Regions from separate parts of the Lysinibacillus sp. FSL M8-0134 genome, predicted to be linked through region 3. Evidence: predicted binding sites of a transcription regulator. Region 3 holds the regulator's gene; each other region holds the start of a gene.

Evidence for each region. The regulator CtsR, encoded in region 3, represses protease genes until heat stress. The targets are predictions, from matches to a motif close to ATGGTCAATAAAGGTCAAACA.
Region 1: a site for CtsR is predicted at 3,108-3,128, ahead of MKY49_RS03325 (ATP-dependent Clp protease ATP-binding subunit). Genes of this name have one in related genera too.
Region 2: a site for CtsR is predicted at 2,733-2,753, ahead of clpP (ATP-dependent Clp endopeptidase proteolytic subunit ClpP). Genes of this name have one in related genera too.

Annotation. Positions count from the first base shown of each region.
Region 1 covers NZ_JBBPAJ010000001.1:673,069-677,965, forward strand. The annotation lists gene MKY49_RS03305 (Cof-type HAD-IIB family hydrolase) at 117-926, opposite strand; gene MKY49_RS03310 (prolyl oligopeptidase family serine peptidase) at 1,048-1,812, shown strand; gene MKY49_RS03315 (metal-sulfur cluster assembly factor) at 1,866-2,174, shown strand; gene MKY49_RS03320 (Crp/Fnr family transcriptional regulator) at 2,235-2,930, opposite strand; gene MKY49_RS03325 (ATP-dependent Clp protease ATP-binding subunit) at 3,192-4,897, shown strand, end outside.
Region 2 covers NZ_JBBPAJ010000001.1:3,617,981-3,622,877, reverse strand. The annotation lists gene MKY49_RS18445 (gluconeogenesis factor YvcK family protein) at 1-397, shown strand, start outside; gene whiA (DNA-binding protein WhiA) at 461-1,408, shown strand; gene MKY49_RS18435 (HPr family phosphocarrier protein) at 1,522-1,779, shown strand; gene MKY49_RS18430 (hypothetical protein) at 1,776-1,907, opposite strand; gene clpP (ATP-dependent Clp endopeptidase proteolytic subunit ClpP) at 2,057-2,647, opposite strand; tRNA gene MKY49_RS18420 (tRNA-Arg) at 2,954-3,028, shown strand; gene MKY49_RS18415 (basic amino acid ABC transporter substrate-binding protein) at 3,525-4,322, shown strand; gene MKY49_RS18410 (amino acid ABC transporter permease) at 4,411-4,897, shown strand, end outside.
Region 3 covers NZ_JBBPAJ010000002.1:429,321-434,217, forward strand. The annotation lists gene MKY49_RS22090 (ATP-dependent Clp protease ATP-binding subunit) at 1-1,056, opposite strand, end outside; gene MKY49_RS22095 (protein arginine kinase) at 1,046-2,155, opposite strand; gene MKY49_RS22100 (UvrB/UvrC motif-containing protein) at 2,152-2,694, opposite strand; gene MKY49_RS22105 (CtsR family transcriptional regulator) at 2,708-3,178, opposite strand; gene MKY49_RS22110 (DUF4870 domain-containing protein) at 3,446-3,751, opposite strand; gene MKY49_RS22115 (class I SAM-dependent methyltransferase) at 3,872-4,558, shown strand; gene corA (magnesium/cobalt transporter CorA) at 4,596-4,897, shown strand, end outside.

The DNA.
Region 1 (4,897 bases), on a different contig from region 3:
CTAATTTCAACTTACTGTTTAACTTTATTCAGTTAATACTCACTAACTTTAAAGGGGTACCACTGAATAAAGTTAAACTGGTAAAAATGGAATGTTAACTTGAACTTACTACTTAACTATGATAATTTCAAGCGTTCGATGAGTATTTTTGCGATTCCATCCTCATTATTTGTTGATGTAATTTCATTGGCAATGTTTTTAAGACTTGGAATACCATTCCCCATTGCTACACCAAGTCCGGCATATTCAATCATTTCTAAATCATTGTCTTCATCACCAAATGCGATGATGCGCTCACGTGGGATACCTAAATCTTTAGCCACATGCGCAATACCTACCGCTTTATTTAAGCCGCGGCGCACAATTTCAATAATATGAAGAGGTGCACCCCATCGACGATGCTCAATAACTTCTGCGTGCACCGCTTGTAAATGGTCACGTATAATAACCGAATTCGCTTCGTTGGCTTGTATCAATAAACTTGTAGGATTTTCTAAGAGGTGTGTATATAAATCCCCAAGTGTAATTTTGGGATTGCCCATATTAAAGATATTTAAGATACGATCGTCCTCTGTATGAACATAAACCTCATCTTTTACCTCAGCAATAATATTTTCGTATTCGTAACCTTTGATGGAATCAACGACATCATGTACGACACTTAAATCAATCGGAGTATGCATATGTTGCCAAGAGGCATTTTTAGGGTGATGCACATAAGCTCCATTAAAATTGACAATGGGTGTAGTCAGTCCTAGTTCCTGATAATAAATTGTACTTGCTCGGTAAGGACGTCCTGTCGCAATCATGACTTGATGACCTTGTTCCTTAGCCTGCAATAATGTTTTTTTCGTTTTTGCTGAAATTTGTTGTTGGTCTGTTAATAAAGTACCGTCTAAGTCTAATACGATTAAATGCGGTTTCATAGCTCGTTGCCCCTTTCCTATAGTTTGAATAGTATCTCTTTGTCTTTCATTCGTCAAAATTTTGTCACAGTGAAAAAAGTTTGCTAACATAAAGATGAGACAAGAGTTGGGAGTGACAAAAATGTTTGTAGAAAAAGAAGTGTGGGGAAATATTCCTTTATTACATATACATTCAGACAATATGAATGAAGAAACCCCGGTAGTGATTTTTTTACACGGCTTTATGAGTGCAAAAGAACATAACTTACACTATGCATATCAATTGGTGCATAAAGGGGTGCGTGTCCTATTACCAGATGCAAAATTCCATGGTGATCGCAGTGAAGGCCTATCAGAGATGCAAATGAACTTAAAATTTTGGGACATTGTCTTAAATTCTATTCATGAAGTGCAACAAATATATGATGAGTTAAACAATAAAAATTTATTAGCTAATCATAATATTGGCATAGCAGGCACTTCTATGGGGGGCATTGTCACATCAGGCTGTCTTAAACTGTATGATTGGATACAAACAGCTGCAATATGTATGGGTGCGCCTAATTTTGTTAAATTGGGTGAGTATCAGTTACAGCAATTCGCAAAAAATGGTGTGAATTTGCCGATGTCAGAGGAAGAAGTAGAAAAAATAAATGAGCACCTAGCAAAATACGATATCAGTCTAACACCAGAAAAGTTCGCAGGTCGCCCTGTCTTCTTTTGGCATGGAGAATTAGATAAAACGGTACCTTTCCGCGAAACGTATAAATTTTATGAGACTTTACGGGAATACTATCAAGCAAACCCTGAACATTTAAAGTTCATGGTAAATAAAAAGGCTGGACATGCTGTACCACGTGACGGTATGCTAGCAGCAACTGACTGGCTTGCACAGCATTTGGCATAATATGATGCATCTGCTATGATAAGGTTAACACTATGATGGAAGGAGAAATACGAATGGATCAGGATATGAAAGACAGCATGTTAGGTGCATTAGAAAACGTAATTGACCCTGAGCTTGGAATTGATATTGTCAACTTAGGTTTAGTATATGATGTAGATTTAGATGATGAAGGGGTAGCGACTGTAACAATGACGTTAACATCTATGGGTTGCCCACTTGGACCGGTCATTGTGGACCAAGTAAACACAGCATTAGGGGAGCTTCCAGAAGTGAAAAGTACAAATGTTAACATTGTATGGAACCCACCTTGGTCAAAAGATAAAATGTCGCGCTATGCAAAAATGGCACTAGGCGTACGTTAATCTGAAACAGAAGAAAATCCCTGCTTATTTTAATAGGCAGGGATTTTGCATGTAACGAAATTAATCGATACGGCATATTTGTAATGGACAATTTTCACAAGCAATTTCATTTTTTAAAAACTGTAAATCATGAATTGTAATAAAACCTTTATCGAAAGTGACAATGTCGTGTTTTTTTAGATCATTTAACATCCGATTAATCATCTCACGACTGGTCGCACACAAATTCGCTATTTCAGTATTTGTTAGCTGGAAATCAATATAAATAGAGCCATTTTCTAATGATTTACCATACGTATTAGAAAGTCGAATGAGCGTTGAAAATAAAGCACCTTTTTTACCATTTAACACTAAATCACGCAAACGGCTTTGATGCTTCAAGTTTTCTGTTTGTAACCACTTCATATATTCCACCATGACAGTAGGCTGTTCTTCTAATAAATGCTCCAAAGATTTGCGACTTAAAACATACAGCGTAGAAGGTTCTAAAACTTTTGCAGTCATGGAATTATAGACGAGATTACAAAACAACGATCCCTCTCCAATTATACTGTCAGGACCACAAATACGGATGGTTAACTCCTTGCCAGTCTCCGTTTCTTGGCTAATCGAAATTACACCTGATTTGATGTAATAAATTTCTTTTGCCCGTTCACCCTCTAGAAAAATTTTATTCCCTTTATTCACCTTGATAAAGACACCGTGCTTTTGAAAAAGATCCTTAATTTTTTCAAACATATTATCCAATAAAACCATATCTCCAACACATCGCTTTCTTTTTGTAATAAATGTCGATTATTACAAAAGGATAGTGGATTTTTCGATACTAAAACATAGAAACATACCTACTATTATAACGTAAATTTCCATTTTTAAGTGATAAATTTTAGAGCTATTTCTTTGCTTAGAATTGTCGAGTGATGTAAAATAAAGTTAGTCAAAAAAGGTCAAACCTTTCGAAAGAACAAGAATGGGTATAGAAATTATGCGAAACATTAAGGTAAAGGAGTGCTAGCTATGCAATTTCAACAAACTGATAATAAAAAACCATTAGAGCAATTTGGACGAAATTTAATTGAAGAAGTAAAAAATGGCAAAATGGATCCCGTTATTGGACGTGATGAGGAAATTAGAAATGTCATTCGTATTTTAACACGCAAAACGAAAAATAATCCTGTATTAATTGGTGAGCCCGGTGTTGGTAAAACAGCTATAGTCGAGGGTTTAGCACAGCGTATAGTGAAAGGCGATGTGCCAGAGGGCTTGAAAGAATGTGTCCTATATGAGCTAGATATGAGTGCTTTAATCGCGGGTGCAAGTTACCGTGGTCAATTTGAAGAACGCTTAAAAGGTGTCTTAAAAGAGGTAAAAGATTCGGAAGGGCAAATTATTTTATTTATTGATGAAATCCATACCATTGTTGGTGCCGGTAAAACAGACGGCGCTATGGATGCAGGAAATATGTTAAAGCCTATGCTGGCGCGTGGTGAATTACACTGTATAGGGGCTACGACATTAGACGAATATCGTATGTATATTGAAAAGGATCCTGCATTAGAACGTCGATTTCAGCAAGTACTTGTGCGTGAGCCTTCTATTGAAGATACAGTGTCTATTTTACGTGGCTTAAAAGAACGTTTTGAGTTACATCATGCTGTACGTATTCATGACAGAGCCATTGTTGCGGCAGCAGAACTATCTAATCGGTATATTACAGAGCGATTTTTACCAGATAAGGCGATCGATTTGATTGATGAGGCGTGTGCAATGATTCGTACGGAAATCGATTCCATGCCACAGGAATTAGATGCTGTGACCCGTCGTATCATGCAGCTAGAAATTGAGGAACAGGCATTACGTAAGGAAAAGGACGAAGCAAGTAAAAAACGCCTTGAGCAATTGACTGAGGAATTAACAAAGTTAAAAGAATCCTCTGAAGGAATGCGAAAACAATGGGAAGCTGAGAAGGAAATGCTGCATGACATTCAGAAAAAACGAGAAACATTAGATAAATACCGTCGAGATTTAGATGAAGCGGAAAGTAAATATGATTTAAATAAAGCTGCTGAATTACGTCATGGCAAAATTCCAACTCTTGAAAAAGACATTCAGGCATTAGAAAAACAATTAGAAAATGGCGCAGAGTCTCGTATTTTACGAGAAGAAGTGACGGCTGATGAAATTGCTTCAATTGTTTCACGTTGGACTGGCATCCCTGTGACAAAATTAGTGGAGGGTGAGCGTGAAAAACTTTTACGTTTAAAGGATACATTGCATGAACGTGTAGTAGGGCAAGATACAGCGGTTCAACTAGTGACAGAAGCTGTGTGGCGTGCACGTGCAGGCATTAAAGATCCACATCGCCCGATTGGAAGCTTTTTATTTTTAGGTCCAACAGGTGTTGGTAAAACAGAGCTTGCCAAAGCCCTTGCTGCTCAATTATTTGATTCTGAGGAACATTTTATCCGAATTGATATGAGTGAATATATGGAGAAGCATAGTGTATCTCGTCTAGTTGGTGCCCCTCCAGGCTATGTCGGCTATGAGGAAGGGGGACAATTAACCGAAGCCGTTCGCCGCAACCCTTATTCTGTCGTCCTACTTGACGAAATTGAAAAAGCTCACCCAGATGTGGCTAATATTTTATTGCAAATTTTAGATGATGGGCGTATCACTGATAGTCAAGGTCGTATGGTTAATTTTACAAATACAGTAGTTATTTT
Region 2 (4,897 bases), on a different contig from region 3:
GAAGGAGATTGGTGAAGCTGTAGTGAAAGCAAAAGGAAGAAAAATATATGTTTGTAATTTAATGACGCAAAAAGGTGAAACCATTTCTTATACAGCAGGCGATCATGTAGCAGCCATACATAAGCATGTTGGCAACGATTTTATTGATTCGATTTTAGTAAATGATGAAGAACTCCCAATTCCAGTAAAAGAACTGTATAAAGAAGAAAGAGCTGAACCAGTAACATTTGATGTGGCAAAGCTTGAAAGTATGGGTTTAGAGGTAATTAAACGTGACATTGCGGCTATTAGGCAGGATGGAACTGTTCGACATAATGCTGCAAATGTTGCAGAATGGCTAGTAGATTACGCTGATATTTACCATCAAAAGGTAAATAGACCGATTATAGAAACATAATACGTTTATTGTATATGGTAAGATAACATATACATAGAAATATGATTGAAAGGGGGGCGTGATATGTCTTTTGCTTCTGAAACAAAAAAAGAACTGACGCAAATAGAAGCGGACAATCATTGTATGAAAGCAGAAGTTTCTGCCCTAATTCGTATGAATGGTTCATTATCCTTTGCAAATAAACAACTAAGCTTAGACGTGCAAACTGAAAACGCTGCAATAGCTAGAAGATTATATACGATTATGAAAAAGTTATATCCATACAATGTGGAATTACTAGTTCGCAAGAAAATGCGACTTAAAAAAAATAATGTGTATATATGCCGTGTAAGAGAAGGTGCACGTGAGCTGTTAATTGATTTAGAAATCATCTCAGACGACTTTCAATTTAATCATACAATCTCAAGAGAGCTCATAAAAAAGAGTGGACAAAAAAGAGCGTATTTAAGAGGTGCATTTTTAGCAGGAGGTTCTGTCAATAATCCAGAAACATCAGCCTATCATTTAGAGATATATTCTTTATATAAAGAGCATGGTGAAGCATTAATGGATTTAATGAATGAATTTGAGCTCAATGCTAAAACAATTGAACGGAAAAAAGGCTTTGTGACGTATTTAAAGGAAGCAGAAAAAATTTCAGATTTCCTTAATATTGTTGGTGCCCACCAGGCTATGATGAAGTTTGAAGATGTTCGGATATTGCGAGATATGCGCAATAGTGTCAACCGTATTGTAAACTGTGAAACAGCCAATTTAAATAAGACCATAGGTGCAGCATTACGGCAAGTGGAGAATATTCGATTTATTGAAAATTCGATTGGCCTTGATCAACTGCCAGAGAAGCTTCGTGAAATAGCACGTCTACGTGTAGAATACCAAGATGTTACGTTAAAAGAGCTTGGTGAAATGGTTTCCAGTGGAACGGTTAGTAAATCAGGCGTTAACCATCGATTAAGAAAAATTGACGAAATTGCGGAAGCATTAAGACGCGGTGAAAAAATAGGTGGTTAAGTTTTCATACTTTTCAGGTATGAATGTCATGCGTAATCGCTTATTGTTCTTTTGCTAGTAAGTAAGGTAAGATAAAACTAATAGATGAACGGTAGTGAAGGGGAGTTTTGAGAATGATTGAGAGAAGAGTCCAGGTCAAATTAAAATTAGGACTACAAGCTAGACAAGCAGCACTATTTGTGCAAGAAGCAAATCGTTTTAGTGCTGATATCTTTCTAGAAAAAGATGAGAAAAAAGTAAATGCGAAATCCATTATGGGTGTCATGAGTCTAGCTGTCGCTAAAGGTACCGAAGTTACTTTAAGCAGTGAAGGCAACGATGCCGAGCAAGCGGTTACAGCATTGGCAACACTTATCGAAAAAGAAGATTAAACATTTGTAATATTATCGAACATAAAGGCACCACAGAGCAATTCTGTGGTGCCTTCATGTTGTTGAATAAATGTTCCGTTCCGCCCGCGTCCTTTCCCCAGAGGCGTCCGATGAGCCGCTTCACTCATTACGTTCGCTCCTTATCTCATTTGTGACGTTGATCCTCTAGGAGTAACGCTTAAAATGAGTAGGGAGAACATTATCACCTTTCACAAAAAAATTTATTTTTCAACACAATAAAGGCATCACAGAGCAAATCTGTGATGCCTTCTGTTTTTTATTTATTATCGCTACGATGCATAATATGGTCGATTAAACCGTATTCTTTAGCTCGCTCAGCAGTCATGAAGTTATCACGATCTGTGTCTCTTGCAATAACTTCAAGTGGTTGACCAGTGCGTTCAGATAAAATGCCGTTTAATTTTTCACGTAAGAATAAAATACGTTTAGCAGCAATTTCAATTTCCGTCGCTTGACCTTGTGCACCACCTAGTGGTTGGTGAATCATGACTTCTGCATTTGGTAATGCAAAACGTTTACCAGGTTCCCCAGCAGCAAGTAAGAATGCTCCCATTGACGCAGCCATACCAATACAAATTGTTTGAACCTGTGGCTTAATAATTTGCATTGTGTCGTAGATAGCCATACCAGCCGTAATTGATCCACCTGGTGAATTGATGTAAAGAGAGATATCTTTATCTGGATCTTCTGCTTGTAGGAAAAGAAGCTGTGCGACAATAGAGTTAGCTACATTGTCATCAATAGCACTTCCTAAAAGGATAATACGGTCTTTAAGCAGACGTGAGTAAATATCGTATGCACGTTCACCACGACTTGTTTGTTCAATAACTGTAGGAATTAAATTCATGTTAAATCCTCCTTAAAAAACTAAATTCGAATACCTTTGCTGAAATTTCCATTGTTATTTCAGCTGTATCCTTATCATACACATTATAGTCAGGGAAGGTCAAATATTAACCCTGCTAAAGTGAAATTAAAAAAAATATATTGTTTTTGCATTCTATGGTTGTATTTTGTGAGATACGTTTGTATAATAGTTAAGGTTATAAGTTTAAAGTACAGGACACTATTTTGCAGGTATGCTTCAAAAATGAGGATTATCTACATCATGCTTTTCGTAAGCCTAGAGTGAGTACTTTTTTTTTGTGCTTTTGCCCTCGTGGTGTAATGGATAACACGTAAGATTCCGGTTCTTGCACTGGGGGTTCGATTCCCTCCGAGGGCGCCATTTTACTGATTATAGATATACTTGTTATAGCTCGTCTCCTAATAAGTAGTTTAGCAGCCTGCTTAGTGGAGATAGAGAGGAAAAAGTAAGGGAATACTGTCCTAGTTGGCATTATTCCCCTATTTGTTCCTTTCAAACCTTCAAAAAAGCAACAACTCCAAATTATTTTTTAGTGAACATACTGTACGTGGACTAGTCATAGTCAAAAAAAGAATCCTTTCTGAGGGGATTCTTTTTTTTTGCCAAAATTTATCGAAAATTGGCATCGTTTATATTGTATATATATTAGTTTTAGGTTTGATTTCTTGTTATTTATACATATTTTATCTAATTATATGCATTTAATATAAATTTATATGAAAAAATATTTAGTTTTATGTGAAAAGTTGTTGTCTAATTACTATAATGTTAATATAATTGACCTAATAGTCTAACATTTCCGAATTGCGAAAAATAATACGCATTTCGGAATATTATCGAAACAGGGGGAAAAACAATGAAAAAAACAGGATGGATGTTATTGATGATGATAGCAGCTTTAACATTAGCACTTGCAGGTTGCGGAACAAAAGATGATGCATCCTCAGGTAGTACATCTTCAGAAGATGGCGGAGATGGGAAGAAAGTATATAAAGTAGGTACAGAGGCTACTTTTGCACCATTTGAATCTGTTGACGATTCAGGGAAAATTGTAGGGATTGATGTCGATATTTTACAAGCTATTGCGGATGAAATGGATTTTGAGGTTGAATGGAATAATATTGGTTGGGAGCCTGTTTTCCAAACAATTAAAAATGGCGAAACAGATATCGGTGCTTCTGGGATCACAATCACGGAAGAGCGTAAAGAATCATTTGATTTTACAGAACCATACTATGAATCTCAATTACTAATCGTTGTGAAAGAAGATTCAAAGATTAAGTCATTAGAAGAACTAAAAGATAAAAAGGTATCCGTTCAAATTAATGCTACTGGTCATATGGCAGCGAAAAAGTTACAAGGTGAAGCAAGTACAAATATTATGGCTTTTGAAAGTCAGCCAATCGCTATTCAAGAGATGTTAAATGGAAACGTTGATGCAGCTATTGGAGATAATGCAGTAGTTTATGAATATATTAAAGCTCATCCAGATCAAAAACTAAAAGTAATTGAAGATGATGCATTCGAAAAAGAATACTATGGCTTTATGGTTCAAAAGGGGAATAAAGAGCTATTAGATAAATTGAATGAAGGTCTTAAAAAGATTAAAGAAAACGGAAAATTAAAAGAAATTACAGGTACGGATTTTCAGTAATAAATGAGTAGGGTGATGCCACTAGCACAGCTACTGTGCTGGCGGCTCATTTAATTTTCGTAACTTTAAAGGGGAATGGGGTTTTCGGATGGACATCTTTGACCTACGCTGGGACATTGTCTGGAACTACCGAGATATGTTTATACGAGGTATTGGCGTAACACTTATTTTGACACTTAGTGGTTATTTTGGAGGTATTCTATTAGGTCTATTTTTGGGCCTAGGAAAATTATCGAGTAAAAAATGGATTTATTGGCCATCTAAACTATATATCGATTTATTCCGTGGAACACCAATGCTTGTGCAAATTTTGTTAATACACTTAGCAGTGATTCCAACAATCTTTGGTCATTCTTTAGGCTATATGGTTTCAGGGATTACAGCACTAATTTTAAACTGTGCAGCTTACAATGCGGAAATCTTCCGTGCAGGTATTCAAAGTATTGCAAAAGGGCAAATGGAGGCAGCTCGTTCTCTTGGTTTAACGCATAACCAGGCGATGCGAAAGGTCATTTTACCGCAAGCATTTAGACGCATGATTCCACCGTTAGGGAATGAATTCATTGCATTATTAA
Region 3 (4,897 bases):
AATAATTTGAATCGCTTCTTCTACTGTTGGTTCATCCACTTGAATTGGTTGGAAACGACGCTCTAATGCTGCATCCTTTTCAATATATTTACGGTATTCATCAAGCGTAGTTGCCCCAATACATTGAAGCTCGCCTCGTGCTAAAGATGGTTTTAAAATATTGGATGCATCAATCGCACCTTCTGCACCACCAGCACCGATTAATGTATGCAATTCATCGATAAATAAAATAATATTACCAGCTTGGCGAATTTCATCCATTACCTTTTTCAAACGGTCCTCAAATTCACCACGATATTTTGTACCAGCAACGACAGTTCCCATATCGAGCGTCATCACTCGCTTGTCACGAAGGATTTCAGGCACTTCGTTATTTATAATTTGCTGTGCTAGCCCCTCCGCAATAGCTGTTTTACCAACACCAGGCTCACCAATCAATACAGGGTTATTTTTAGTACGACGTGATAAAACCTCGATGACACGTGTAATTTCCTTACTTCGACCAATAACAGGGTCTAATGTACCTTCACGTGCAATTTGTGTTAAATCACGTGCTAGGCTATCTAATGTTGGAGTATTGGCAGCTTGTGCTGCTTGTTGTCCAGATTGTGCATTATCGTTATTACCTAGTAGCAATAGTACTTGTTGACGTGCTTTATTTAAACCGACACCGGCGTTATTTAGGACACGAGCTGCCACCCCTTCTCCTTCACGAATAAGGGCTAGTAGCAAATGCTCTGTGCCGATATATGAGTGACCTAATTTTCGTGATTCGTCAACTGATAGTTCAATTACTTTCTTAGCTCTTGGCGTATAATGAACAATTGGGCCAACGTCTTCTTTACCCTTACCAACTAACTCTTCAATACCAGCTTCAATTCTTTGAGGACTAATATCAATAGCTTCTAACGCTTTTGCAGCAATACCGCCGCCTTCACGTATAAGCCCTAATAGAATATGCTCTGTGCCAATAGATTCGTGCTTCCAACGAATAGCCTCTTCTTGAGCAAGCTGTAATACTTTTTGCGCGCGTTGTGTAAAACGATTAAACATCATATAAATCCTCTCCTTTTTCCCCATTTATAGGCTTATTCGTATATTCTCGAGATAACGCCTCACGAAGCATTTCTGCTCGTACACGATCTCGTTCAGCAGGGGGCAGTGCCTCGCCTGCATAGTGCTGTAAAAAACCTGGTTGCATACTGACAACACACTCATTTAACGTTGTTGCATGAATACCTGCAATCAACTCTAAATCCACACCTAGACGAACATTAGATAGACAGGTAGCTGCTTCCTCACTTGTTAAAATTCTCGCATGAGTTAGAGTACCTAAAGCTCGATATACTCTATCTTCTAGAGCAAGCTCCGCTTTTTCCATCAATTTACTTCTTGCATGTCGTTCTTTCTGAATAATCTTTTCAGCGACACTTTGGATATCTGCTAAAATGTCCTCTTCTGTCTTACCAAGAGTAATTTGGTTAGACACTTGATAAACATTGCCTAAATTTTCGCTGCCTTCTCCGTATATACCTCTTACAGTCATGCCTAAGCGTGTCATAGCGTTAATAATTTGATTCATTTGTCCCGTTAAGGTTAGGGCAGGTAAATGCATCATGACGGATGCTCGGAGACCCGTACCAATATTCGTCGGACAACTTGTTAAATAGCCAAATGTATCTCGGAAGGCGTAAGGTAATACCTTCTCTAGAATACGATCAATTTTATTTGCTTGTTCATAAGCACTTTGAAGTTGAAAACTTGCTGTCATACATTGAATGCGCAAATGATCTTCTTCATTCACCATAATGCTAACGGATTCATCTTCAGAAAGTAGGATAGAGCCCACTTGTTCTTTTTTAGCTAATTGCGGACTAATTAAGTGCTTTTCGACAAGAATTTGACGCTGCAAAGGTGTTAAATCCTTTATAGCAAAATAAGCATAATCATTTTGAAGCGTTGGGCTATCACTTACTGCATGTGTAACTGCCTGCTCCACTTGCAATGCTTCATTCTCTGAGAATGCCAGCGGAAAACGATAACCATCTAAATTTCGAGCAAGGCGAATACGTGTACTAATGACAATATCTGAATAATCATCCTCGATATGCATCCAAGATGGCGTCGCACGCTCTAAAAATGATTCAATCATCATGTCACATCACCACCTTCAAATTGCAGCTGCTTCTCTAACTCTTTGACTTCATCTCGAAGCTTAGCCGCCTCTTCAAATTGTTCTTCATCAACAGCCGATTTCATACGCTTACGAATATCCTCAATTTGCTTTTTAATTACATACACATTACTGCGAGCGCCAGGCATTTTTCCGATGTGTTGGGGTCCTGCCTGGATGCGATTAAAGAGCTTTGGTAAATGCTCACTAAATGTGTCATAACAGCTTGGGCATCCAAATTTCCCTTCTTTTAAAAATTGTTTATACGAAAATCCACATTGTGGGCATGTTTGCTGTTGTGGTTGTACTTGTTGTTTTTCTCCAACCTTTTGCCACGTTGGTGAGCCAAACCAGTTTGATAATAACTGTTGTATAGAAACTGGCTCTTGTTTAAATTCTGCATGAAATGGATGGAACTGTGAGGCGCAGACGTCACAATAATGGTGCTCCACCTTTTGCCCATTTTGAACTTGTGTTACTGTAACTGTTGCATTACGTTGTTTACAATGTTCGCATATCATTCCCATCACCTCACTATTTTTGCTGTTCATATTTGATTGTTGTCAGCATCGCTCGCAATATTTTTGATCGAATGGTATCTCTTAGAGGGAGATGTAAATCGATCGTTGAGCGATCAATTGCTGCTAACATTAATTTCGCTTCTCGTTTTGAAATTACCTGCTCATCGATAAGCCGATATATTAAATCCTCTGCCATCGTTTGTGAGGCTCCACCTTCAATTTGCCTGAGAACATCATCGATTAAATCAATCTGTGAATTCGCGCGGACACGTAAAATTCGAATGTATCCACCACCACCACGTTTGCTCTCAACAAGGTAACCTCGCTCGGCAGTAAATCTTGTATTAATGACATAATTTATTTGTGATGGGACACATTGAAATTTATCAGCAATCTCACTACGTTTAATTTCAATATGCCCTTCTCCACCTAATTCAAGTACTTGCTTTAAGTAACCTTCTATGATGTCTGATATATTACGCATTTTAGGAATACACCTCGCTTGCTTCACTGACTTTGACTATCTTTGACTTTCTTTGAGTATATTATACAAAACGCTTGAAAATAATTGCAATGATTTCGCCCATAGAAAATGAAAAGTACTGAAATTGGCTATTTTATGCTCTTGAAACTAGCTCTTTTTTTATCATATCTGTTCGGTTTTCTATTTCCTCATACACTTAATGTACCCTTATTAGCCATAGAAAAAACGCAAGCATATGCAACTAGCATATACTTGCGTTTATAAAATTTATACCCAACGTCCAACTATTGGATAACGCCAAGGTTCATCAGACAGTGCTTTAACGATACCGATAATCGGTACAACAAATAGCATAATGCCGAAAATAAGTAAAAACGGTAATCCAATAAGGACAAAGCTTAAAACAACAGAAATAGCAATTAAAACTCCCATAACGATTTGGAATAGCAATGCTTGAATGGAAATTGCTTTCACTTCCTCATCAGAACTAATTAAGAAGAAAATAATGGGTACTAACCATGGCGCAAAAAATGCACTAGCGTGTATGATTACTTTAGACCATTTACTCTCCATATATATCAACCCTTTCTTATCCTTTGTTTATGTTTTATGTACTTCTATTTACGGAACTATACCCGTAATAGTTTCACATTGAATTGGATTTTTAAAAATTTTTTTGGAAGGCAGTGATGCATGATGGAATTTAACAATACTTTAGCAAATGAATATGAAAAAGGTATTCGTCGTACTTTACCAAGCTATGATGCAATGCTTCGTTTAATACAAACCTTTTATCATTCTACATTGCCTGAAAAGGCTGAGATATTAATCGTAGGTTCAGGAAGCGGCAACGAGATTTTACAACTTGCAGAAGGCAGACCCTTTTGGTCATTTACTGGCATTGATCCCTCAGAATCCATGCTCAAAATAGCTAAAGAACGTTTAAAATCACTAACCAATAGGATGTCATACCATCAAGGAACAATACTAGATACTCAGTTATCTACTGAAAATTATGATGCAGCCAGCCTAGTACTCGTCCTTCATTTTATTCAGGATTATGAGGATAAGCTATCGACATTGAAAGAAATAGCAAAACATTTAAAACCCGGTGCCCCCTTTGTCATTGTCTCAAAATATGGTGAACCCGGTTCGATCGAAACAGAGCTTCAATTTGATTTATGGCGTTCCTATTGGTTACAACATACAAAGCTTTCGGTATCCGATGTAGCAGAAATGGAAAAATCCATTCGCTCCCTTTCCTTTATGCGAGAAGAAGATATTGTGACATTGTTACAGAAAGCGGGTTTTATAAAACCTAGTAGATTTTTTGCCACTACTTTGTTTGGTGGATGGGTATGCTTTAAAGAGGAGCATTAAATAAATATTTTGTAGTAATAACTTTGAGGTGAAAGCTGTGATAAGCACCATTGGCATTACAAAAAAACAACAACTACTAAAAGATTTCCCTTTGGAAACTATACATCAGCAAGAGTTTGAATGGTATTGGGTTGATTTTAACTGTCCTACTGCAGAGGAGGAATCCTTGCTGGATTCATTTTTTCATTTCCACCCGCTAGCTATTGAAGATTGCTTAATGCGCTTACAGCGTCCAAAGCTCGATTTTTACGATGATTTTCATTTTTTTGTTATTCATCGATTAAACGAAGAGACATTAGGAGCGGAAGAGGTAAATATCTTTGCCTCTAATAAATATAT